Regions from separate parts of the Nostoc sp. UHCC 0870 genome, predicted to be linked through region 1. Evidence: riboswitches for the same ligand, from Rfam matches in the RefSeq annotation. Region 1 holds a riboswitch; the other holds the start of a gene.
What was found. Region 1 has a riboswitch for cobalamin ahead of cobG (precorrin-3B synthase). Riboswitches for the same ligand answer to the same signal wherever they lie in the genome.
Positions count from the first base shown of each region.

Region 2: linked by a shared signal. The riboswitch ahead of L6494_RS11515 (DUF1636 family protein) and the one ahead of cobG (precorrin-3B synthase) in region 1 are both predicted to bind cobalamin.

Region 1 is NZ_CP091913.1:6,147,135-6,159,179, forward strand. Features, by position in the region: gene ppsA (phosphoenolpyruvate synthase) at 1-1,349, shown strand, start outside; gene L6494_RS26055 (universal stress protein) at 1,467-1,988, shown strand; gene L6494_RS26060 (hypothetical protein) at 2,093-2,497, shown strand; gene cbiE (precorrin-6y C5,15-methyltransferase (decarboxylating) subunit CbiE) at 2,612-3,823, opposite strand; adenosylcobalamin-variant (AdoCbl-variant) riboswitch at 3,995-4,088, shown strand; partial or broken gene cobG (precorrin-3B synthase) at 4,214-5,524, shown strand; gene L6494_RS31010 (precorrin-8X methylmutase) at 5,678-6,304, shown strand; gene L6494_RS26075 (precorrin-2 C(20)-methyltransferase) at 6,307-7,011, shown strand; gene L6494_RS26080 (Panacea domain-containing protein) at 7,331-7,918, shown strand; gene L6494_RS26085 (hypothetical protein) at 7,890-8,267, shown strand; gene cobJ (precorrin-3B C(17)-methyltransferase) at 8,310-10,025, shown strand; gene L6494_RS26095 (hypothetical protein) at 10,731-10,898, shown strand; gene L6494_RS26100 (tetratricopeptide repeat protein) at 11,111-12,045, shown strand, end outside.
Region 2 is NZ_CP091913.1:2,640,631-2,652,675, reverse strand. Features, by position in the region: gene L6494_RS11535 (efflux RND transporter periplasmic adaptor subunit) at 166-1,719, shown strand; gene L6494_RS11530 (efflux RND transporter permease subunit) at 1,833-5,024, shown strand; gene L6494_RS11525 (SirB1 family protein) at 5,117-5,935, shown strand; gene L6494_RS11520 (methyltransferase domain-containing protein) at 6,013-7,005, opposite strand; cobalamin riboswitch at 7,099-7,242, shown strand; gene L6494_RS11515 (DUF1636 family protein) at 7,538-7,948, shown strand; gene L6494_RS11510 (TonB-dependent receptor plug domain-containing protein) at 8,184-10,235, shown strand; gene L6494_RS11505 ((2Fe-2S) ferredoxin domain-containing protein) at 10,282-11,154, shown strand; gene L6494_RS11500 (ABC transporter substrate-binding protein) at 11,226-12,045, shown strand, end outside.

The DNA of each region.
Region 1 (12,045 bases):
CCAGTACCCAGCCCCCAGTCCCCATTATCATTGGTCGTAGTGTTGGGGAAATGATTGGACAGGGTAAAGCCAGAGTAATTCTCGATGTCCATCAAATTGGTCAGTTTCAAGCCGGGGAAGTGTTGGTAACAAATCGCACTGACCCAGATTGGGAACCTATTATGAAACGCGCCAGCGCGATTGTGACTAACTCCGGTGGTAGAACTTGTCACGCTGCGATTATAGCTAGAGAAATGGGTATTCCCGCGATCGTTGGTTGTGGTAATGCGACTACAATTATTAAAACTGGGCAAGAAGTTACAGTTAGTTGTGCTGAAGGCGAAACAGGTAAAGTCTATCCTGGGTTATTACCTTACGAAGTGAAAGAAATCCCCTTAGAGAAATTGCCCCGCACCCACACCCAAATTATGATGAATTTGGGCAATCCCGAAGAAGCGTTTGGTTTAACTAATATTCCTAACGATGGTGTGGGATTGGCGCGGATGGAATTTATTATTAACAACCACATCAAAGCGCACCCCTTAGCATTGATTCATTTTGATGAGTTAGAAGACGAACTAGCAAAATATAAAATTGCTGAATTAACCGCCCAATACACAGATAAAACCCAATTCTTCGTTGACCAACTCGCCCAAGGTATTGCGACCATCGCCGCCGCCTTTTATCCTAAACCTGTAATTGTGCGTCTCTCCGACTTCAAGAGTAACGAGTACGCGAACTTGTTGGGTGGTAGACAGTTTGAACCTTTAGAAGAAAACCCGATGATTGGCTGGCGTGGTGCTTCTCGCTATTATGATCCTCGTTACCGTGAAGGTTTCGCCCTAGAGTGTCAAGCCATGAAACGGGTACGGGATGAGATGGGTTTAACCAACGTGATTTTAATGATTCCCTTCTGTCGCACCCCCAACGAAGGACGACGGGTATTAGCTGAGATGGAAAAACATGGTTTGGTGCGGGGAGAGAATGAATTGCAAGTCTATGTGATGTGCGAGTTACCCAGTAATGTGCAGCTAGCAGACGAATTTTGTCAAGTTTTTGATGGTTTCTCCATTGGTTCTAATGACCTGACACAGTTGACACTGGGATTAGACAGAGATTCGGAATTAGTCGCCCATTTATTTGACGAACGGGACGAAGCCGTCAAGCGAATGATAGCGAAAGCGATCGCCACTGTCAAACAATACGGACGCAAAATTGGCATCTGTGGTCAAGCACCTAGCGACTACCCAGAATTTGCTCGCTTTTTAGTAGAACAAGGCATTGATTCTATTAGTCTCAATCCTGATTCTGTCCTGAAGACAATGTTAGAAATTGCGGACGCAGAAGGCAAGTCAAAATTAAAAACATAGAATTTTAATTTGAATTTACACTGAACGTCTTTGAATTATTAGTTATTAGTTTTTCATCATGGAATACTAATAAATAATAACTCAGGACTCATAACTCAGGACTCGTAACTCTTAATTATGTTTAACAAAATTTTAGTCGCGTTGAACAACAATGAAATGGGGCAGCAGGTTTTTGCACACGCCCTAACCTTAGCAACAGCAAGTAATGCAGAATTGTTATTGTTACACGTTATCTCACCTTTTAATGATGATTATCTCAACGCTTCCGCAATGGAAACACAAACTCACTATGGGACTTCTCAAACTCATGGTGTGGAATATTATGTGGGTCAATGGGAAAATTTAAAGCAAGAAGGAATTGAGTTTTTGACCCTGTTAAATAATCAAGCGATCGCTAAAGGCATAACAGCAGATTTTACTCAAGAACTCGGCGAACCCAGCCGGATTATATGTGACATTAGCCGGAGTTGGAACGCTGATTTAATTGTTTTAGGTCGTCGGGGACTAAGTGGATTAAGTGAATTTTTCCTAGGTAGCGTTAGCAATTATGTATTACATCATGCGCCCTGTTCTGTGTTAACAGTTCAAGGTTTAACTTCTGTGACTCCTGATAATCTCGTGACAGCATCAGCAATGTGAGAGGTTAAGCATATAAGGGTAGTAACTGATTATCTCCCTCATCCCCAATCCCCTGTCCCCTATCTTTCTTGGTAGACTAAGGTAAATTGCTAGAGGAAGCGTTGATGGCAAAAACAACCGGGGTGAAAAATGAAACGGAAACATCTGTACAAGAATTGCCTGTAGTTTCAGAAATTGAAGAGACTGTGACAACAGAAGATACGCCTGAAACAGTGGAAGGTGTGCAGGATGTACAGGATGTTCAAGATATCGATGAAATCTTAAACTCTCTTAAAGGCTTACTGAGTGCTTTAGAAAAGCTGCAAAAAGTTCGGCAAGACGTGGGCGATATCAAACCTTTGATTGGGCGGATGCTAGACGGTGAACTAGTTGCTGGTGAAGAACTGGATCAACTCAAAACAGGTGTAAACAGTCTATCTCGTCTGGTTCGTGCTTATAGCGACCATCAAACAGCACTGACTAAAGCACAACCTGCGAGGAATTTGCTCGATCAAGTGTTGAAAGTGTGAGGGAGAGGTGACAGGTGACAGGTGATAGGTGATAGGTGACAGGTGACAGGTGACAGGGGAGAGAGTAACTCATCCCCAATTACGAATTACGAATTACGAATTACGAATTACGAATTACGAATTACGAATTACGAACTGCGTAACATTCGCCATTGCTTTCCAGCCTAAAAATTTACCTATAGGTTCTGCCCTTTGAATGGCTATGCGGGTGAAACTGCCGCCTACTTTTTCATACCATTTATATAAGGTTTGCTCACCTTCTATAGTGACGACATTAGCAACTAAAAGTCCGTCGGGGCGTAATGCTTGCCAACAAATGTCAAATAATCCATCGGCTGTGACTCCACCACCAATAAAGATAGCGTCTGGTTGGGGTAAGTCTTTCAGGGCTGATGGTGCTTTCCCCGCAACGATTTTTAAATTGGGAGTACCCAAAGCGGCGGCATTATCAGCAATATATTGCAGTCTAGTAGAATTTTGTTCAATAGCGATCGCCTGACATCTAGGATGAGTTCGCATCCATTCTATCGATATCGAGCCACAACCCGCCCCTACATCCCAAAGTAATTGTCCTGGTGTGGGTGCGAGGGTAGAAAGAGTAACAGCCCTAACTTCCCGTTTCGTTAGCTGTCCATCATGGTGATAAGCGTCATCTGGTAATCCTGGTAGCCTAGATAAAGGTATAATTCCAGCATCAGCAAGACAATGTACTGCGATCGCATTTAAATCTGCAATATCTCCTGTCTCCAATTTTGCGGCTGTCCCTGTGATTATCCTTTCATGAACACCACCCATCCGTTCCAAAACAGTGATTTGACTGCTACCAAAACCGCGCTGTCTGAGAATTTCAGCCACAACCCCCGGCGTATCTTTCCCTGCACTCAAAATTAACAACCGCGCACCAGGATATATATAATACTGAAGCAAAGCCGGCGGACGACCGCATAAACTCAAAGTTTCCACCTCAGTTAAAGACCATCCCAACCTAGAACAAGCGAGACTAAAAGCTGAAGGTGCAGGGATAATCGTCATTTCCGAAATGGGAATATGTCGTATCAAAGTAGCACCCACCCCATAACAGAGAGGATCACCACTAGCCAAAACACAAACCGACCTACCGCGACGCTGGATAATTGCGTCTATAGAACTACTAATAGGAGAAGACCAAGATATTTTCTCCCGTTCATCATCAGTAGGTAACATAGCCAAATGGCGATCGCCTCCCACAATTATCTCAGCACCAGCCACCAGAGAACAAGCGATCGCACCCAATCCCGCCAACCCATCCTCACCAATACCCACAACAGCCAGCCATTTCCCCCTCACGTCGCTTCGCTCCGAATTCAAAATTCAAAATTCAAAATTAATGACCCTCATAAATAAATTTAGGGGTTTACATCCTTTTTGCGGTCATAACCTCCTCTTAGCGCACCTCCGCGTTAACCTCCGCGCACCTTTGCGTTTCAACCCCCACCATATCATGGTAGACTAGCAAGGCTTGAGGTTGGGAAACTCTGGTGAGATTCCGGGACTGTGCCGCAGCTGTAATAAAAACACAAAAAAGTTTTTGAGTCAGAATGCCAACTTCAAGATAATTCGTAATTCGTAATTCGTAATTCGTAATTAAAGGGTTTGAATCCCCAACTAATTCGATTACTAATTATTTCAAGAGATCGTCGTCTACTCCCTGCGTCGCACGGGGAAGGAGTTGGAGTCTTGCTGTCTGGTTCTACACCTTGTCCTGGTTTATTTTATGCCACACCTGCCCAAGATGGAATACTATCTCGCATTAGAATACCAGGTGGAATAATTAATAGTAAACAATGTCAGGCGATCGCAGATATCGCCGACAAATACGGTGGTGGCTACATAGACGTAACCAACCGCGCCAACCTGCAAATCCGAGAAATTCGCGAAGGGATAGAACCTGAAGTCCTCCAACAACTCCAGGACTTAGGATTAGGTTCTAACAACAGTGGTGTAGACCAAATCCGCAATATTATGACCAGTCCCACAGCTGGTATTGACCCTCAAGAACTCATCGATACCCGTCCCTTTGTTCAAAACTGGGACAACTACATTACCCAACATTCCACCTTATCAGGACTATCCGCAAAATTTAGCGTTTGTTTTGATGGTGGTGGTTTAGTTTCCGTTTGCGATCGCCCCAACGATATCACATTAGCAGCGATCGCCATAGACAACAAAACCTACTTTCGCCTCTATCTCAGCGCAGGCGCAAAAGGAAAACCCCCCACCGACACCAGAATTATCTTACCCCCCGAACACTCCCTAAAAGTCCTAGCCGCCTTCACTCAAATCTATCTAACTCACTCTCATCCTCTCTGCGCCTCTGCGCCTCTGCGTGAAAAAATCAATCCCCATACTCAACGCAAACCAAGACTAAGAGAAGTAATCAATCACCTAGGCTTAGATAATTATCTCCAAGAAGTCGAGCAGAGATTACCATTTTACTGGAAGAGAAAAGACCTCACCCCAGAACAAAGGTCAAATACCCAATATCACCACATTGGCATCCATCCCCAACACCAACCAGAGTTATATTACATCGGCATAGTCTTACCCCTAGGTCGCCTAGAAACGCAGCAACTACGCGGTTTAGCCGACTTATCCGAAAAATACAGTCATGGAACACTCCGACTTACCCCCTGGCAGAATTTACTACTAACAGACATTCCCCAACAAAAACTTACTGAGGTTCAAAGAGAAATTACTGATTTAAAATTAGATGCCTCACCAACTAACATTAAAAGTGCCTTAGTAGCTTGTTCTGGAAATCAGGGGTGTGCAGCTGCGGCGACAGATACCAAAACTCACGCCCTAGCATTAGCAGACTATCTCCAATCCCACGTCACCTTAGAACATCCCGTAAATATCCACCTAAGCGGCTGTGAAAAATCCTGCGCCCAGCATGGTAAAAGTGATATTGCTTTACTCGGTGTCAGTGAGGAACGCTATCAAGTCTATGTGGGAGACAGTAACCAAAAATTTGGACGTGAACTCTATGATGATGTAAGCTTTACCGACTTACCCGCTCTCATGGAGCAGATGTTAAATGTGTATAAAAACAAACGCTTAAATCCCGCCGAATCTTTTGGGGAATTTGCCAACCGCTACCCACACACCCAACTACAACAGTTATTCTCTCATCCCAACTCCATGCCTGAATACATCCGTGATGCCAATGAAATCTACCGTAATTCCTTCGCCATCATTCGTTCGGAAGCCAATCTAGATATACTACCCGCAGATGTAGCTAAAGTTGCAGTGCGTCTCATTCATGCCTGTGGAATGACGGATATCGTCACAGACCTAGGATATTCAGCAACGGCGGTACAGTCAGCCAGGGAAGCACTAGCAGCAGGCGCACCGATTTTGTGTGATTGTCGTATGGTAGCTGACGGAGTAACGAGGAAACGTTTATCTGCCAATAACCAAGTAATCTGCACCCTCAACGAGCCAGAAGTCCCAGAATTAGCGAAAAAATTGGGTAATACTAGGTCGGCGGCGGCTTTGGAATTATGGCAACCTTACCTAGCAGGGGCAGTAGTCGCCATTGGTAACGCACCCACAGCATTATTTAGATTACTAGAAATGTTAGATCAAGGATGTCCTAAACCGGCAGTGATTTTAGGTTTTCCCGTGGGATTTGTGGGTGCAGCCGAATCAAAAGCCGCATTGGCAGCAGATAGCCGCAATGTACCATTTTTAACTTTACATGGTCGGCGCGGTGGCAGTGCGATCGCCGCCGCCGCAGTTAACGCCCTCGCAACGGAGGAAGAATAATCATGACAGATAAAGGTCGTCTATATGGAGTTGGTGTAGGGCCAGGAGATCCAGAACTATTGACCCTGAAAGCCTTGCGGCTATTGCGTGCTGCACCCGTGATTGCCTATCAGTCAGCCACAGATAAAGAGAGTATAGCGCGAGCGATCGTTTCCCAATATCTCACAGGGGAACAAATCGAAGTAGCCTATCACCTCCCCCGCGCCTTAGAACCAGAAAAAGCCCAGGAAATTTACGACCAAGAAGTTGCACCCATCGCCGCACATCTAGCAGCCGGACGGGATGTAGTAGTAGTGTGTGAAGGCGACCCGTTTTTTTACGGTTCATTTATGTATGTATTTACACGCCTATCTGAACACTACGAAACGGAAGTCGTCCCCGGAGTATCTTCATTAATGGCGTGTGCTGTGTCCTTGGGTGTACCGTTCACCTACTACAACGATGTTCTCACAGTTTTACCTGCACCCCTCCCAGCCGAAGAACTCACCACAAAATTACTGACAACCGATGCAGCCGCCATTATGAAACTCGGTCGCCACTTTACCAAAGTGCGAGATATCCTGCATAAATTAGGACTAGCATCACGGGCGTTATATATTGAACGGGCAACAACAGCACACCAAAGGATTGTACCCATAGATGAGGTTGATCCGGCTGAAGTACCTTATTTTGCCATGATTGTCATACCTAGTAAGAATAGGTTATAGAAGTTTCAGTAAAAATTAATTTCTACAGCCTGTTTGATCAACTAAGTAGAACGACTTGAAAAAACCAAACTATGTAAAGTAATGTAATGTAAAAAAATTGTATTTAGTTCGTAGTAAGGACTTTAGTCCTCTCTGCGAGACGCTGCTCGAACACTACAAACCTTTAATTATTTACACCGTTCTACTTAATACCAGCGAAAAATATTTAGTATTTTTGTACTATGTAATAGCAATTATTTGTTAATATAGTATGTATACGCGCTAATATGAGATTTATTTGCTATGTTAGTGAGCTTGATTCAGTTTGCGGGTCTGACCTATGATTAATTGTCTAGATGTAGCTCGCTACTTTATTGTGAGAGCCTACGAAGATGGTATAGAAGCAGAAATGACAAATATGAAAGTTCAAAAGCTTCTGTACTATTCACAAAGCTTGCATTTAGCCTTGTATAATCAGCCATTGTTTGATGAAGAAATCCAAGCATGGCGATATGGGCCTGTGTGTCCGCCAGCTTACAGATTTTACAGTGAATTTGAGGCTCAACAATTACCCATACCTAGTCAAGAATTTTTATCCCAGATTCCTCATGAGCAGAAAAAGCTTTTAGCAGAAGTTTGGGAATATTTTGGTGGTTATCATGCTTATCGACTTAGTGGTATGACTCATTTGGAATTTCCTTGGAAGAAAGCGCGTAAGGGTTTACCTGATGATGCTGGTTCAACAGAGCCAATTTTGTTGGAAGATATGAAGGCATTAGGTTGTAAAAAGCTTGATTTAATAGAGCGTGAAAATCCTGCTTATGAATTTGTAATGTCTAAAGTGTTGGAAGACAGTTGTAATTCAGAATCCTCAACTCGTATTGCTAAAGGAGAAGTGCGTGACTGGCTCAACTCCCTTCTCGATTGAGAAATCTGATAATTTTCAGCGTTCTTTTAAAAAACTTGCAAAGTTTCATGGAACTGGTTTTGTAGAATTAGTCGCCCAGGTTTTGGAAGATTTGCTAGAAGACTCCTATCCCTACAACTGCCGTCAAGAACCTTTACCTGGAAAGATTCGACTACCTGAAGAATGGACATTTCATAAGTTAGAACTGAGATTTTCCAAAGGAGCTTCAGGACAAATTAGATTGATGTATTTGGTTAATGCTACTACTTCTACAATCAAGCTTGTTTGGATTTATAGTCATGAGCAGTTTACAAAACGTCCTGGTGATGCAGATTTGAAAAGTGTTATTCAAGAAATACTAGACTGCTAAAACTATTAACTAAAATATAAATTCCAAAGCTCAATAACTTTCATGAACAAGGTTGCACCTGCTGTTATAGTCTTAAGTCAAAATAGTGTTACACTAGCCCGCAAAATCATCACCGTCTTACCAGGAGCAACACTCTACGGGTTAGCAGGACGTACCTGTGATGTTGATATCAGCTTCACTAATTTCGGCGACACACTGCGGGAATTGTTCGCCCAAGGTACACCCCTAATTGGGATTTGTGCGGCGGGTATTCTTATCAGAACCCTAGCACCCCTGATTTCCGACAAACGCCAAGAACCGCCAGTGTTAGCTGTAGCTGAGGATGGTAGCGCGGTTGTCCCGCTTTTGGGGGGACTCAATGGAGTCAATGATTTAGCGCGGCGCATTGCTGAGGTCTTAGATACCCAAGCAGCAATTACCACTACAGGCGATATCCGTTTCCGCACTGCGTTGTTATCTCCTCCCCCTGAGTATCATTTAGCTAACCCAGAGGATGCTAAAACATTTATCTCTGATTTATTAGCAGGGGAGCAGGTAAAGTTGGAAGGAACTGCACCTTGGTTAAGTAATAGTCAGTTACCCATTGACCCCAAAGGCAATTTAACCATCCAAGTCACAGAACGCTGTGTGATTCCTACAGCTAACTGTTTGGTTTATCATCCTAAAAATATTGCGATCGCCATTACTCACCCTGATGTTACTCTAGACTTAGTACAAGCATTACTAGCCAACGCAGACATCGCCAGCGCAGCCATCGCCGGCATATTTGCACCCATCACCATTGCCGCCTATGCAAACATACACACCATAGCCGACTTCTACGGTGTGCCGACGCGGTTCTTCCGTGAAGACTTAGCAGCAGAAGCATTAGCCTTAACAGCGACAGGTAGAGATGGTAAATTACTTAACTCATTATCGCAGATAGCGATCGCCTACGATGGGCGGTATGCGATCGCTATTTCTCCCCAACCCATAGACCCCAACACCATCGGTCAACCCCAGGGAAGGTTAGCAATTATCGGTACAGGCCCCGGTAGTTCTCAATGGATGTCACCGGAAGTCAAAGAAATTCTCAAATCTGCCACTGACTTAGTAGGCTACAAAACTTATCTAGATTTAGTCGGTTCTCTCGCAGCAGGAAAACAACGCCATGAGTCAGACAACCGCGAAGAAATTGCACGGGCGACAATGGCCTTAGATTTAGCAGCTAATGGACGCTATGTAGTCGTAGTTTCTTCCGGCGACCCTGGCATCTATGCAATGGCTACGGCTGTATTTGAAGTTTTCGACCACCACCACAAACCGGAATGGGACAGTATTGATATTCACGTCGCACCCGGAATTTCCGCCATGCAAGCCGCCGCCGCCGCCGTTGGCGCACCCTTGGGACATGATTTTTGTACGATTTCCTTATCGGACATTTTAAAACCTTGGTCAATTATTACACAACGGATTGCGGCTGCTGCTGAAGCTGACTTTGCTATTGCCTTCTATAATCCTGTTTCTAAAGACCGGACTTGGCAATTAGCTGATGCCAGAGATATTTTACTCCGTTACAGAACCCCCAACACTCCCGTAATTTTAGCGCGAAATCTCGGCAGGCCAGGACAGACGGTAAAAGTAATTACCCTTGACCAGTTAACACCAGATGTTGCAGATATGCGGACAGTGATTATTGTTGGTTCTAGCCAAACTAAAATCATCAACCGCATTGATGGTAGTGTTAGCGTCTATACACCCAGGCGGTATTACAAATAATTCGTAATTCGTAATGGACTTCTCTACGAGACGCTACGCGAACGTCCCGCTACGCTCTAAGCGTAGCTATGCCGCAGGCTTTACGTAATTCGTAATTAAACACCAATGCCCTATGCCCCATGCCCAAAATTGTTTAATTTTGAATTTTGAATTTTGAATTTTGAATTGATTAGCCCCATGCCCATATTAAAATTTTATGTATTAAATAATGCACAGATGCGTAACAATGAAATTATAAATCAAAACAATGTAACACGATAATTCATTATAAATTCTTTTGGGCTAGGTGTTGGTTATCGTCAAGGCTTTTCAGCATCACTATGACACACATCTTACACATATAGATTAATAATAACTGTTTTAGGGTAGGCATTGTTACTTTTAGGTTGTTGGCAATGCTTACTTTACCCTGAACTGAAACATTAACACAGCTTAATTATAGTAATTTTGCTCTATTTCTGGCATAGATTGCCTTAATAAATTCTGATTTTTACCAGTTAATTATCAATTAATTAGAGGCTTTGTAGCTAACCATAAATTACATTACAAGCCTTTCTCCATAGCTATAAAATACAATATTTATGTTACTTTTTCATACGAACAAATATTGAATTTAATAAAATAATCCGCAATTATAGTCATGGGAAGAGAGAAATAAAGCTCAATTTTCCATCAACATAACTTTACTAACAAGGAATTAATCCAATGGCTGAAATTAAAATCAACCAACTAAACATTGAAAATAATCCAGAAATAATTGACCTGAAAGCAGAAGCTGCACAAGGTAATTCCGCAGCTATTGTTGCTTTCAAAAGCTTACGTGGAGGTCTTGCTACTCGTAAGGCTTGTTGGTGTGTTCAACATGTGTTCTAAGAGTTTGTATCGAAGAATATTTGATACAGTTTTGAGAACCATAAAAATGGAACTCATTTTCTAAAACAACATTAATTTTATCCACAATAGCAATTTTTAGAGCTGTTGTGGATAAATTTCATCAAAATCACTAATTAAGCCAGGATGTAGTTTTTTGCCATAAGTAACATATTTTAGGTTTTTTAAATTTTTATTGTGGAGGAAATTTTACTATGTTGATGCTGAATAGGTTACCTGTAAATTGGTTAAATCGACCATATATTGATTTAGGTGACTTTAATATTGGTGCATTTCATCTCTATGGAATTGAGTTTAATTATCGTAATTTAGTTAGTGAAAAACCTATTAGCACAGGGCCATTTCAGCATAATGTTCAGGTTAATCTTCCTCCATCCTTTAGAGACAGTTTGTTAAGAGAAACTGGCTTATTACAGTATCAAGTTAAAAATCCTTTAGAACTAAGCACTGAGTTACGCACAGAAAGATGGCATAAGCTATGTGAATATTTGACACACTATCAAGAACTACCAACCGTGATGAAGTTCAGAGTTATCAGTCTGTTAAAAGGTCTATGTTTAGATGAGGCGGTATTAGAATATGTACCGGAGATGTCAGCTTCAGAAATAGCGCAAGATCCTATATTAGCAGCCTTGGCTTTTTCCCGATCCATGTGCAGTTTAATGATTAATCTTGATTCTGGCACAGTTCAAAACTTAAGTGAATTGGAACTGATTGCTAATTATGCTCCATCTGGAACTCAAACAAAATTTGGTGCGGCTCTTCAGTTGGTAGTGCAGTATGCAAAAACATTTAGGAATTTAGCACAGGCGGAATATTGGAGGGAAATAGCTACCCAAGAACTGAAGAATTTAAAATCGTCTTTGGATGAGTTTACCTATACTCGCCTACTGAGTATTTATTACAGAGCCGTGGTTTTTGTACCGCTTATCAAGAATGATCAACAACAAGTTATTCAGGAAATGGATCTGAGTGAATCTTATGGAAATAGATTAATTTTAATTGCTAGTAATGACAATGAAAAAATAGTAGCTGATGAAAATCTCAATATAGTTTTTGAGAGTAGAACGAAAGAAGCCTTGTGGCTTGGTGATATAGATTTAGCCGAAGAGCGATCGCAAAAACTCAC
Region 2 (12,045 bases), 2.9 Mb from region 1:
AGAAATGTAAATGGTCGGTAGGGTGTGTTATGCCGTAGGCTAACGCACCTTGAACTGTTGACTGTTGACTACCTAATCCAGACCAAAATTAGTTTTTAAAGATTCAATCTATAGAAAATATCTCAGTAATTTCCCTAGTTAAAATTTAAGAGCGAGTGATCAAATATGTCCCATCAAGATAGTTCTCATTCCTCACTACCTGTAGAGATAGAAGATTCTCAGGCTACCGAAACTCAAGATAGTTCTCTGGTAGAGCCAGAAAAACAATCTACACCTAGTCCTAAAGGGCGTTGGCCTGTGATTGTTGGCATCATTTTGCTAATTATCGGTGGTGGTTTTGGCTGGAGGTGGTGGCAAAGTAGCCTGGCGGGGAATAGCCCCCCAGGAATGGCGGCGGGTCAGCCGAGGGGAATTCCTGTAAAATTAGCGACAGTAGAAACAGGAACTTTACAAGAAAGCTCTGTATTTGTCGGCACTTTAGACGCACCGCGCTCAGTGGTACTTAAACCAGAAATTGATGGACGAGTCAGCCAAATTTTAGTCAAAGAAGGCGATCGCATCCAAGAAGGGCAAGTAGTAATTCGTCTGCAAAGTGATGATGTTCAAGCCCAGTTATTGCAAGCTAAAGCTTCCTTAGAACAAGCCCGCGCCCGCCTAGCGGAACTCAAAGCCGGGACTCGCTCTGAACAAATTGCCCAAGCCAGAGCGCAGGTAGCCCAAGCTAGAGCCAGGTTAACAGATGCCCAAGGTGGAGCGCGTCCAGAGGAAATTGCTCAAGCTGAGGCGCAAATTGAATCAGCGAAATCTGATGTAGAGTTAGCGCAGTCACGAGCCAAGCGATACGAAAAACTTCAGACAGAGGGTGCAGTGTCCCAAGATGTTTTAGAAGGATATTTGGGAGAAAGACGTAGTGCTGAAGCGAGGTTAAGAGAAGCCCAGCGACGATTAGAGCAACTGCGTAAAAGTCGAGGTTCTGATATTACCGAACTAACGGCTGCTCTAGAACAGCAAACACAAAACTTGAGACAATTAGAAAACGGCGCACGTCCAGAAGAAATAGCCCAAGCGCGATCGCAAGTTACCCAAGCCGCCGCCCAAGTCAAATCTGCCGAAGCCCAAGTGCGTTACACGAACGTCCTAGCACCTTTGACGGGGATTGTGGGTAATATCCCCGTGAGAGTTGGTAGCTTTGTCAGCAAAGGTGATGAACTGACAACACTGACTAGAAACAGTGCTTTAGAACTAAATATATCCATTCCCCTCAACCAAGCCGCACAATTGCAGACGGGATTACCCGTGCAGATGCTAGATACCCAAGGAAACCCCACCACCACAGGTAGGATTAGTTTCATTGAACCCAACGCCAACTCCAATTCCCAAACAGTCTTAGCCAAAGCCACCTTTAGCAATGGTACGGGACAACTACTCAATCGCCAGTTAGTCCAAGCCAAAGTGATTTGGGATGAACGTCCAGGCGTGTTAATTCCCGTCACAGCCGTATCTCGCTTAGGTGGAGAAACCTTTGTATTTGTCGCGCAAGCACCAGAAAGCCCCCAACCAGACGCGCCGTCTTTAGTAGCTATACAAAAATCGGTGAAATTAGGAGCGATTGAAGGTAACAATTATCAAGTTCTAGAAGGACTAAAAGCCGGCGAAAAAATCATAGTTTCCGGTATTCTCAACCTCACCAACGGCGCACCTATTGTTCCAGAGTCTTAGAAGGGGGCAGGGGGCAGGGAGCAGGGGGCAAGGTAGAACTTTTCCCAATCCCCAATCCCCAATCCCCAGTCCCCAGTCCCCAATCCCCAATCCCCAATCCCCAATCCCCAAATATGTTTGTTGACTTCTTTATTAAGCGGCCAGTATTTTCTACCGCCTGCGCGTTATTTATTCTGCTGGTAGGAGCAATCAGTATTCCCACATTACCTATTGCGCGTTTCCCAGATATTAGCCCTACTCAAATCAACGTTGCTGCTAACTACACTGGTGCGAGTGCAGAAGTAGTGGAAAGCGGTGTCACTAACATCTTAGAACGGCAAATTAACGGTGTTGAGGGAGTAAAATATATTACTTCCAGCAGCAGTAACGACGGTTCAAGCAATATCACAGTGACTTTTGATGCCTCGCGGGATAAAGATATTGCCGCCGTCGATGTTCAAAATCGTGTTTCTGCTGCCGAAGCTCAATTACCAGATGTTGTGCAGCGTACAGGAGTGCGGGTCACTAAGCAATCTAATAACATTTTGTTAGCGATCGGCTTATACACTGACAATCAGGAATATGACAATATATTCCTCAGTAATTATGCTGACCTTTACTTAACAGATGCTTTAAAAAGAGTTAAGGGTGTGGGTGAAGTGCGGATTTTTGGGGAACGCCGCTATGCTATGCGTTTGTGGTTAGATCCTAATCGCCTGGCTAGTCGGAGTTTAACTACAGAAGATGTCACCAATGCGTTGGCGGAACAAAACCTGCAAGTTGGTGCGGGGAGAATTGGACAAGAACCTGCACCCAAAGGACAACAATATCAACTGGATGTGCGGGCAGTTAGCCGACTAACGAATGCAAAAGAGTTTGAAGAACTTGTCCTGAAAACTGAGAATGATGGCACTTTAATTAAACTCAAAGATGTTGGTAGAGCCGAACTAGGGGCAGAAAATTACAATACATTTTTACGATTTCGTGCCAAAGATGCCGTCGGTTTAGGGATTTATCAAGTTCCGGGAAGTAACGCCTTGGATGTAGCCAGGGGAGTTAAAGAGGCAATGGTGCGATTAGCTCCGAGTTTTCCCCCAGGAATGCAATATCAGGTAGCTTTTGACACGACAATGTTTGTCGAGGAATCATTGTCAGAAGTGGTTAAAACACTATTAATGGCAGTGGTGTTAGTGGTACTGGTGATTTTTGTCTTTTTACAAGACTGGCGGACTACCTTAATTCCAGCGTTGACTATTCCCTTGGCTTTGGTGGGAACGTTCGCTTTTGTGAAAGTTTTTAACTTTTCGATTAATAGTTTGACTTTGTTTGGTTTGACTTTAGCATCAGGGATGGTTGTAGATGATGCCATTGTTGTAGTTGAGCAGATTAGCCGTTTTATTCAAGAAAAAGGGATGAATCCCCGCCGTGCTGCTAGTGAGTCAATGGCAGAACTATTTGGTGCAGTCATTGCGACTTCCTTAGTATTGATGGCGGTGTTTATTCCTGTGGCGTTCTTTCCCGGAACTACTGGCGCACTGTATCGACAATTTGCCTTAACGATCGCCTTCTCAATTGTCGTTTCTACATTTTTGGCTTTAACTCTGACACCATCTTTGTGTGCTTTATTACTGCGTCCAGGACAAAAAGCATCAGGTTGGCTGGGTCGGATTTTTGATCAGATTAATCGCTTCCTCGATGCAGTCAGGGAAAAATATAGGCGATCGCTATCCTTACTCATCCGCTTTAAAAGCATTGTAATTGGTCTATTCATAGTTTCCTTGGGCTTGACAGCTTGGCTATACACCTCAGTTCCTACAGCCTTTTTACCCGATGAAGACCAAGGTTATTTCATCACCCTTATTCAAGGGCCGCAAGGGGTTTCTCTACAATACACGAGTGATGTGATGGCACAGGTAGAAAAAGAAATCCTCCCACTACCTGAAGTTGTCGGAACTTTTGCTGTGGGAGGTTTTAGTTTTAGTGGTAGTACAGCCAACACTGGTATTGTGTTCACCACCTTAAAACCTTGGGCTGAACGTACCAGACCCGACCAATCAGTACAAGCAATTATTGGTAAACTACAAGGGAAATTATTATCCATCCCAGAAGCTAGAGTCTTTCCTGTCAACCCACCGGGAATTCAGGGTTTGGGTAACTTTGGCGGCTTTACCTTTCAACTCCAAGACCGCCGAGGGAATAGCGGTTTAGAAAATCTGGTGCAGACAATGGGACAGTTACTTGGTCGCGCCAACCAAACACCAGGATTACAAGCGGTGTTTAGTACCTTTGCGGCTAATACACCACAGCTACTAGTAGAAGTAGACCGCAACAAAGCCAAAGCACTGCAAATTTCCATTGATGATATTTTCAGTACCTTACAAACTTCTTTGGGTTCTCGATATGTGAACGATTTTAATCTGCAACAGCGTAACTATCGCGTGTATGTGCAAGCAGACCAACAGTTTCGCGCTAATCCCAAAGATATTGGACAATTGTATGTGCGATCGCAAACTAATCAAATGATTCCCCTGAGTAATTTAGTCAAAATTACTTCAATAGTGGGCGCGCAAACAATTAACCATTACAATCTATTTCGCTCAATAGAAATTAACGGTGCGGCTGCGCCTGGCTTTAGTTCCGGTGATGCAATTACAAAAATGGCACAAGTAGCCCAAGCAGTTTTACCCGTCGGCTATGATTATGAATGGTCTGGGACTTCCTTAGAAGAACAAGAATCAGGCGGTTTAGCACCCCTCATCTTTGGGTTAGGACTAGTATTTGTGTTTTTGGTACTAGCAGCCCAATATGAGAACTACGTAGACCCAATCATCATTCTTTTAGCTGTACCTCTAGCAATTTTTGGCGCACTGGTAGCCCAATCAATGCGGGGTTTTGCTAATGATGTTTACTGTCAAATTGGTTTGGTAATGTTGATTGGTTTGGCTAGTAAGAATGCGATTTTGATTGTAGAGTTTGCTAACCAACTACGAGAAGAAGGCCTTCCCATCGCCAAAGCAGCAATTGAAGCGGCTCAAGAACGTTTACGCCCAATTCTCATGACTGCCTTTTCAACACTCATCGGTATTTTTCCCTTAACTATTGCCACAGGTGCAGGTGCAGGAAGTCGTCAATCTTTAGGAACAGCAGTGTTTGGCGGAATGCTAATCGCTACTTTTTTAAGCTTGTTTGTCGTGCCAATCTTGTATATTGTAATTAAGACAATGACTGAAAGTTTCTTGAAACCAAATCAGAAGCCAGCCTTAGAAACAGGTGCAACTTCATTGGATAGAAAAACTGCGGCTTCAGCCACAAAAACCAATGATTAAATCCATATAATTCATATTTGTAATTACGAATTACGTTAGCGGAGCGGGGCGTTAGCCCATTACGAATTACGAACTACTATCAGGTGTTGCGTATGAACTTCTCTTTACCACGACAATATTTTTACCAAGAAATTCAGCATTCGGATGAGCATATTGACTTAGCTAAGGCTGCTTTGTACATTGCCAAAGAAGAATCTCCTTACATTGATATAGAAGAATATTTAAATGTCTTGGATACGATGGCAGAAGAAGTTAAAGAACGCTTGCCATCTTCACTTTATCCATTACGAGTCATTCAAACTATTAATGAATATCTTTACGATGACTTAGGATTTATAGGGAATCAAAGTAATTATTATGACCCCAGAAATAGCTTTTTAAATGATGTGATTGATCAACGCACGGGTATTCCTATCACAATGGCGTTGGTTTATTTGGAAATTGCCCGCCGCATAGATTTTCCGATGGCTGGTGTAGGAATGCCAGGACATTTCCTGATTCGTCCGGCAATTCCCGACATGGAGATTTTTGTAGATGCTTTCAATCGCGGCGAGGTGATGTTTACCCAAGATTGCCAAGACAGGCTGAATCAAATGTTTCAGCAAAACGTGACTTTACGCCCGGAATTTTTAGCCACAGTGAGTAATCGGCAATTCTTGGCGCGAATTTTAGCTAATTTGAAATATATCTACCTCAGACAACAACAGCTAGAAAAAAGCTTGGCTGTAGTAGAACGGATTTTACTGTTGTTTCCTGATGCTACTTCAGAAGTGCGCGATCGCGGTCTGTTAAACTATCAACTAGGCAATTATGCCGAAGCCACGGCAGATTTACAAAATTATCTCACCAAAACTCCCAACACAGAAGACGCTGCGCTAATTCGGCGGTTACTTAGCGATTTAGATAGTTAAGGGTGACATCAGCCTATGTTGAGTGATCCGAATTAGCTCACCAAGTTGAGTGCGATCGCTTCATTCTTATTACAATATCAAACTTGAGCAGTTTCACTAGTCAATGTCTTCTCTGTTGATTGTGGCAAAGAATTAGCCCGTAAAGCACGGAACATCCCAAATCGGCACAAACCCGCACCGAATGCTAACCGCATCAGTAACAAAGTCGGGACTTCTCGCAGAGATTTAATGAAACCAGATAGACCAAACCGCACCAATCCCTCTGGTCGAGTGACCCCTTGCCAGATAGAATCTAGCCAAGAAGGAAGTGTCTGTTGTGTCCAGTCGGCTGTGATGACTTCCCCCTCAACGAATCCTGTCTCAACCAACACTTCAGAAAAGCCTTCAATGCTAGCAAAAGCAGGGTGAGACCACTGATCTAGTAGTTGCTGCATGACTGGTTTTTCCCAAAAATTGAGCGGTATTTGGCGATCGTCTCGCTGATTCCAGTCAGCTAAAACCATGATTCCACCAGGCTTTAACACCCGCATCAACTCCCTGGCAAACACGGCTTTATCGGGCATATGCGGGCCGGCTTCAATCGACCAAACGACATCAAAACTAGCATCTGGGAAAGAAAGTGCCATCGCATCATCCACAAGAAACTGTACATCAAGTTCCTTAGCAGTTAATTGTTTAGCGCGTTCGACTTGTTGGGGACTGATTGTTACACCTGTAACCGCAAACCCATAATCTCGTGCCAAAATGCGACTACTACCCCCAATTCCGCAGCCTACATCTAATACAGTGGTTTTAGGGGGTAACTTATCTAACCCACCCCAATGCACCATTTCGCGTACAAAGTCAGATTTAGCGGTCAAAAAATCTTTACGTTGTGGCGGTGAACCATAATGACCCAAGTGGATATGTTCACCCCAATAGAATTCTAAAATCCCGTCTTCAGTCCATTCATCATAGGAATTAGCTACCGAATTAGATGATTCATAACGGCGAGCCGTAACCAGATACAATACAATGGCGATCGCTATTAGTGCTAGCAGCAGTCCTAGCCCGGAAACAAACCAATTCATGAACCTAGAGCCTTAACATTTCTTTACAATTTTATCTTATTATCTTAGATAGCTTGTTTTCCTGAAAAATCAGTGCGATCGCTAAAATTGCTGTATGATATCCAAATATACGGTTCTGATGGGGAACAGCCATCAGAGGTAACGGGGAAAGATTCGGTGTAAATCCGGCACTGTCCCGCAGCTGTGATGAGATGTAAATCTCAAAGTCAGAATGCCCGCCGCCAATAAAACAAGTTCCCATCTGCGAGGTACAGGTGAATATTGCCATAAATATTTTCCCAATTCAACAGGATTACTGTCTCATAGCGTCAGATATACCCCACAGACTACAAATTTCGATGAAATTGTAGACAGTTTCCTACTAATACAAATTCTTCCACAGAAGGTTCTAGGTACAAAGCTGAAAACCCAGTTGTATCGGATATTTCCCTTCGCATATTTACATTATCCCCAGTGCGCCTATCCTGCGGGTTCTGCTTGCAATATGCACCCAACAAAAATCACCCCATTAATCAGCAACGCCTGAAAATCAATGAATCAAAAACAGCATACGATATTTGTCTGCACGACCTGCGCCAGTGTATGGCAAGATGGCAAGCGAGTTGGTGAAAGTGGCGGACAGCAACTATTACAACAACTTCAAGAACTTGCACAAACCTGGGAATTGCAACATCAATTCTCCATTCAAGGCGTTGAATGTATGAGTGCTTGCAACCATGCTTGCGTTATCGCCTTAAAAGGAGAAGGAAAATTAACCTATCTTTTCGGCAATTTACCAGTAGATAGTAGTGCATCTGCGGTGCTGCAATGTGCTAGTCAATACTATGATAAACAAGATGGGTTACTACCCTGGTCAGAACGACCAGAACCTTTAAAAAGAGGCATCTTAGCAAAAATACCACCCCTAAATAAGTGGGCAAAATTAACCGTAAATTGCTGTTAATTAATGACTATTAGTGTATAAAGTTCGTAGTAAGGACTTTAGTCCTCAAGGCTCTCAGCACTAAAGTTATTACTACAAACCTTTGAAACTAGCTTGTAAATCGCACCATTTATGTGATAATCATAATCATTATCATAAATAGCAGATTTCCTACTGGTTGAGGGTTTTTTTACTAAAAAAGCTCAAATCTTTGCTTGCGACCAATTTTTAGTGATACAGGTGGCTTAAATTACCAATGCGTACTCAGTTTATTACCAGATGGGGGACTCAACTTATTGTTTCTAGTTTGACTATCACCGTAGGGATGCTGTGGGAAAATTTCAGCACTATAGCTACAGAAGTTACACAAGAACAAGAACCAGATATTGAACTCACAGTTATTGACAAACTACTCAATGAACCTGTATTTTCTCCCTTTCGTCGGGAAGGGACAGTGAAAGATTCCACCCGTCCGGTGTATGTCATTACTGGCGAAGAAATGGAGGCGCAAGGTGCGAGAACAGTGAAAGAAGCACTGCGATTTCTCCCTGGTATTTTAGGTGACGGTACTGTTGGAACAGAAGTAAATGCTTTAAGCGGTCAATTTATTCGCGGTTCTAATACAGGTCAAGTCTTAATCTTGTTAGATGGTAGACCAATTAATAATCTTGGTGGTGGTGGTTTCGACCTTTCAGAATTTACAACTAACAATATTGAAAGAGTTGAAGTATTACCTGGAGGCGGTTCAACTCTTTATGGTTCTGACGCAATAGGTGGGGTAATTAACATTGTTACCCGTCGTCCTACAGAGAAAATCACCACGGAAACCAAAGTTAATATTGGTTCATATGGACTCAACCAACAAAGCATTCAAAATAGTGGGAGAACAGGTGATATTTCTTGGGTAGTTGGATATAACCGTACTCAAGCACAAAATAATTATCCTTTCACCATTCCTGAAGCCAATTTTGAGGGGACGAGAAGAAATAATGATGCACTCTTTAATAACTTTAACGTTAAACTAGAGGCAAATTTAGGTAAACGTAATACATTAACCCTATCAACTTTATATTTAGGTAAAGAACAGGGAGTACCGGGAGGCGTACCGATTCCTGTACCCGAATTTGGACAGGGATTTTTTAACTCTCTGACTGAGAATAATCGTAAATATACAGACCAAGTTCTCACTGATTTAACCTGGAATTCCAAATTAGGAAGCGGAAAAGATTCACTGTTAACAGCGAGAGTTTACGCTGATTTTCTCAATACTCGTTTTGATAATCGTAGCGGTGCAATTACATCTCAAAATCGCTTTGATACTAAACAGGATTCCTATGGTATTCAAACCACACATAGCTGGAACTTTGCCAAGAATCAAACCTTAGTGTATGGCTTTGATTACCGAAATACGAATGTACGTAACACTACATTTAATTATGGTACAAATATCACGAGAGAAAATTATGATGATGCCATAGATCAAGGGGCAATTTTTGGTAAATATGAAATTAATTTTTCTCCTAGCTTGAGTATGAATTTAGGAGTACGTCAAGATTTTAGTAGCTTGGTGAATGGTTCATTTACATCACCATCTGTAGGGGCAAAGTTAGCGTTATCAGACTCAACGACACTCAGAGCTAACTATATCAGAAATTTCCGCGCTCCTACGATAGCGAATTTATTTAATAATAATCCTACTAACATCGGTAATCCTGAACTGAAACCAGAGAAAGGGGATAGTTTTGATGTGGGTATCGACCAAAAGTTAGGTAGTATTGGCTTGTTGAGGCTGACATTTTTTAGTAACAGAGTTTCTGATACAATCGCTTTTAAAAGACTCACTCCACCTGTGAATGGTAATACAGGTACTTGGGAAAATATCGGGTTAGTTCATACTACGGGAATTGAAGCTTCGTTAAATTTACAGTTAGCGAGAAATGTCTACGCTTTTATTAATTATACGGCTAATGATCCGCGTATTTTAGAAAGTGCTAATCCGGCGGAGGTTGATAAGGAGTTACGGTTTGCTGGTGCTGATAAGTTAAATTTGGGGGTGTCTTACGAAAATCGTCAAGGTTGGTATTTGGGGGTGTTGATGAATTCTTTAAATGGATATCCAACTAATAATATTAATACGGAATTTCTGTCGGGGTATACGACTTTTGATTTAAAGATGCGTGTGCCGATAAGTGATAGTTTGGTATTGACTGGTAGTTTGGATAATTTGTTTGACCAGCGTTATCAGTTGTTTCCTGGGTTTCCTGATGGGGGGAGGGTTTTTCAGGTTGGGTTGAATTCTCGGTTTTAAAGAGTTTTTTCGCGCAGAGGCGCAAAGGCACAAAGGAGAGTTAGAAATGAGTGAGTTTAATTGTTGGGTGACACCAGTTAATGAGGTGGTGCGGGAAGGTTTAGCTACGGGGGGGTTTGTTGAGTATGAGTATTTTGATTGTGGCAGTGATGTTTTAGCGTCGTTAGTTTATACTTTGTTTGAACAAAATTGGCAGCAGGTTGGGGTTGGACATATTGTTCAAGGTAGTGTGTTGGAGTTGGAATTTAATGCACCACCAAAGCTTTGTATTCTCTATGATGGATATTTGACGGTAGCGGCTGAGGGTTGGCATTTACATTTATGTATTGATACTAATTTTGGTGGGCCTTTGTGTAAGACTCCTGTGGAAGTGAGGAAGCAGCGTCAAGTTAGTCGTGCGGCTTTTTATCGTCGGTTTAATACTGAAGGTAATCCTCGTAGTTGGGGGATTCAATTTTGGAATGGTGCTAATGAACAATTGATGACGATTTTATTACCTAATCCTTTCGTAGATGGTGAAAACTTATTACCGGAAGGTAAACCAAATTTAGATAAATTAACTCTTTATCAAGAATTAAGAGATATTTATGTATTAGGTAAAAAACCGATACCATTTACCAAAAATCCTCTCAAACATTCCTATATTTCAGTTTGTACCTCTACACGCTGTCTTCCTTCCCGCAAATGGCAACCTACATTTGATGCCTTAAAATCAGCAGTAGAAGAAGCAGGTTTAGACATCGAAGTAAGAACCTCCGGCTGTTTAGAAGTGTGTCAACTCGGCCCAGTTGTCTTTTATTCCAATGATAGAACTTGGTACACTCGCGTTAACCCCAATGTTGCCGAAAATATAGTCAACGAACATCTAATTAAAGGTAACAAAATCACCGAAAACCTCTACCCACCCCAAACCCCCTAACCCGGATTTATCACGCCAAAATCTCTCTGAAACTCTCTGCGCCTTTGCGCCTTTGCGCGAGATAAAAAAACATGAAATTGGTAAAATTCCCTAAAAAACCAATCATTTTCCTCTGCCAATTATTCCTCATAGCCACCCTCATCATCGCCTGTCATAACACCACAATTCACACATCAACTAACACCTGCACTCAAAACTACAACCCCAATCAAGATTACTTCCCCAATAAAATTACAATCACCCATGCCACAGGCTTTGCAGTAGAATATCATCAACACTACAAAGTAGTCACCATTAAAAACCCTTGGCAAAATGCCAAAACCCAGTTTCAATATGTTTTAGTTCAATGTGGAACTCCCACACCCCAAGGATTTAATCAAGCGCAGGTAATTACAGTTCCCATTAACTCGATAGTCTCTTTATCAACTACACATTTACCCCACCTAGCCAAATTAGGTGTAGTTGATAAACTGATTGGGATTAGTAATAGTAATCAAGTCAATACTCCTGATGTAGTTGAAAGAATTAAAGCCGGAAAGATTACACAGGTCGGCAATAATTCCAATGTGGATATAGAAAAATTATTAGAATTAAGTCCCGACTTAGTGACAACCTTCGGTACAGGGAATTCCCAAACTGATAGTTATAGCAAACTCACAGAGGTGGGTTTGAAGGTGGCGATAAATGCTGAGTATATGGAAGACACACCATTGGGAAGAAGTGAATGGTTGAAATTTACAGCTTTGTTTTTTAATCAAGAAGCACAAGCAGAAAATATATTTAATGAAATTGCAAATAAATATACACAAATAGCCGCAAAAGCTAAATCTTTAAAACAGCGTCCAACTGTATTTGTTGGCTTTAACTTTAAAGGTACTTGGTTTATGCCGG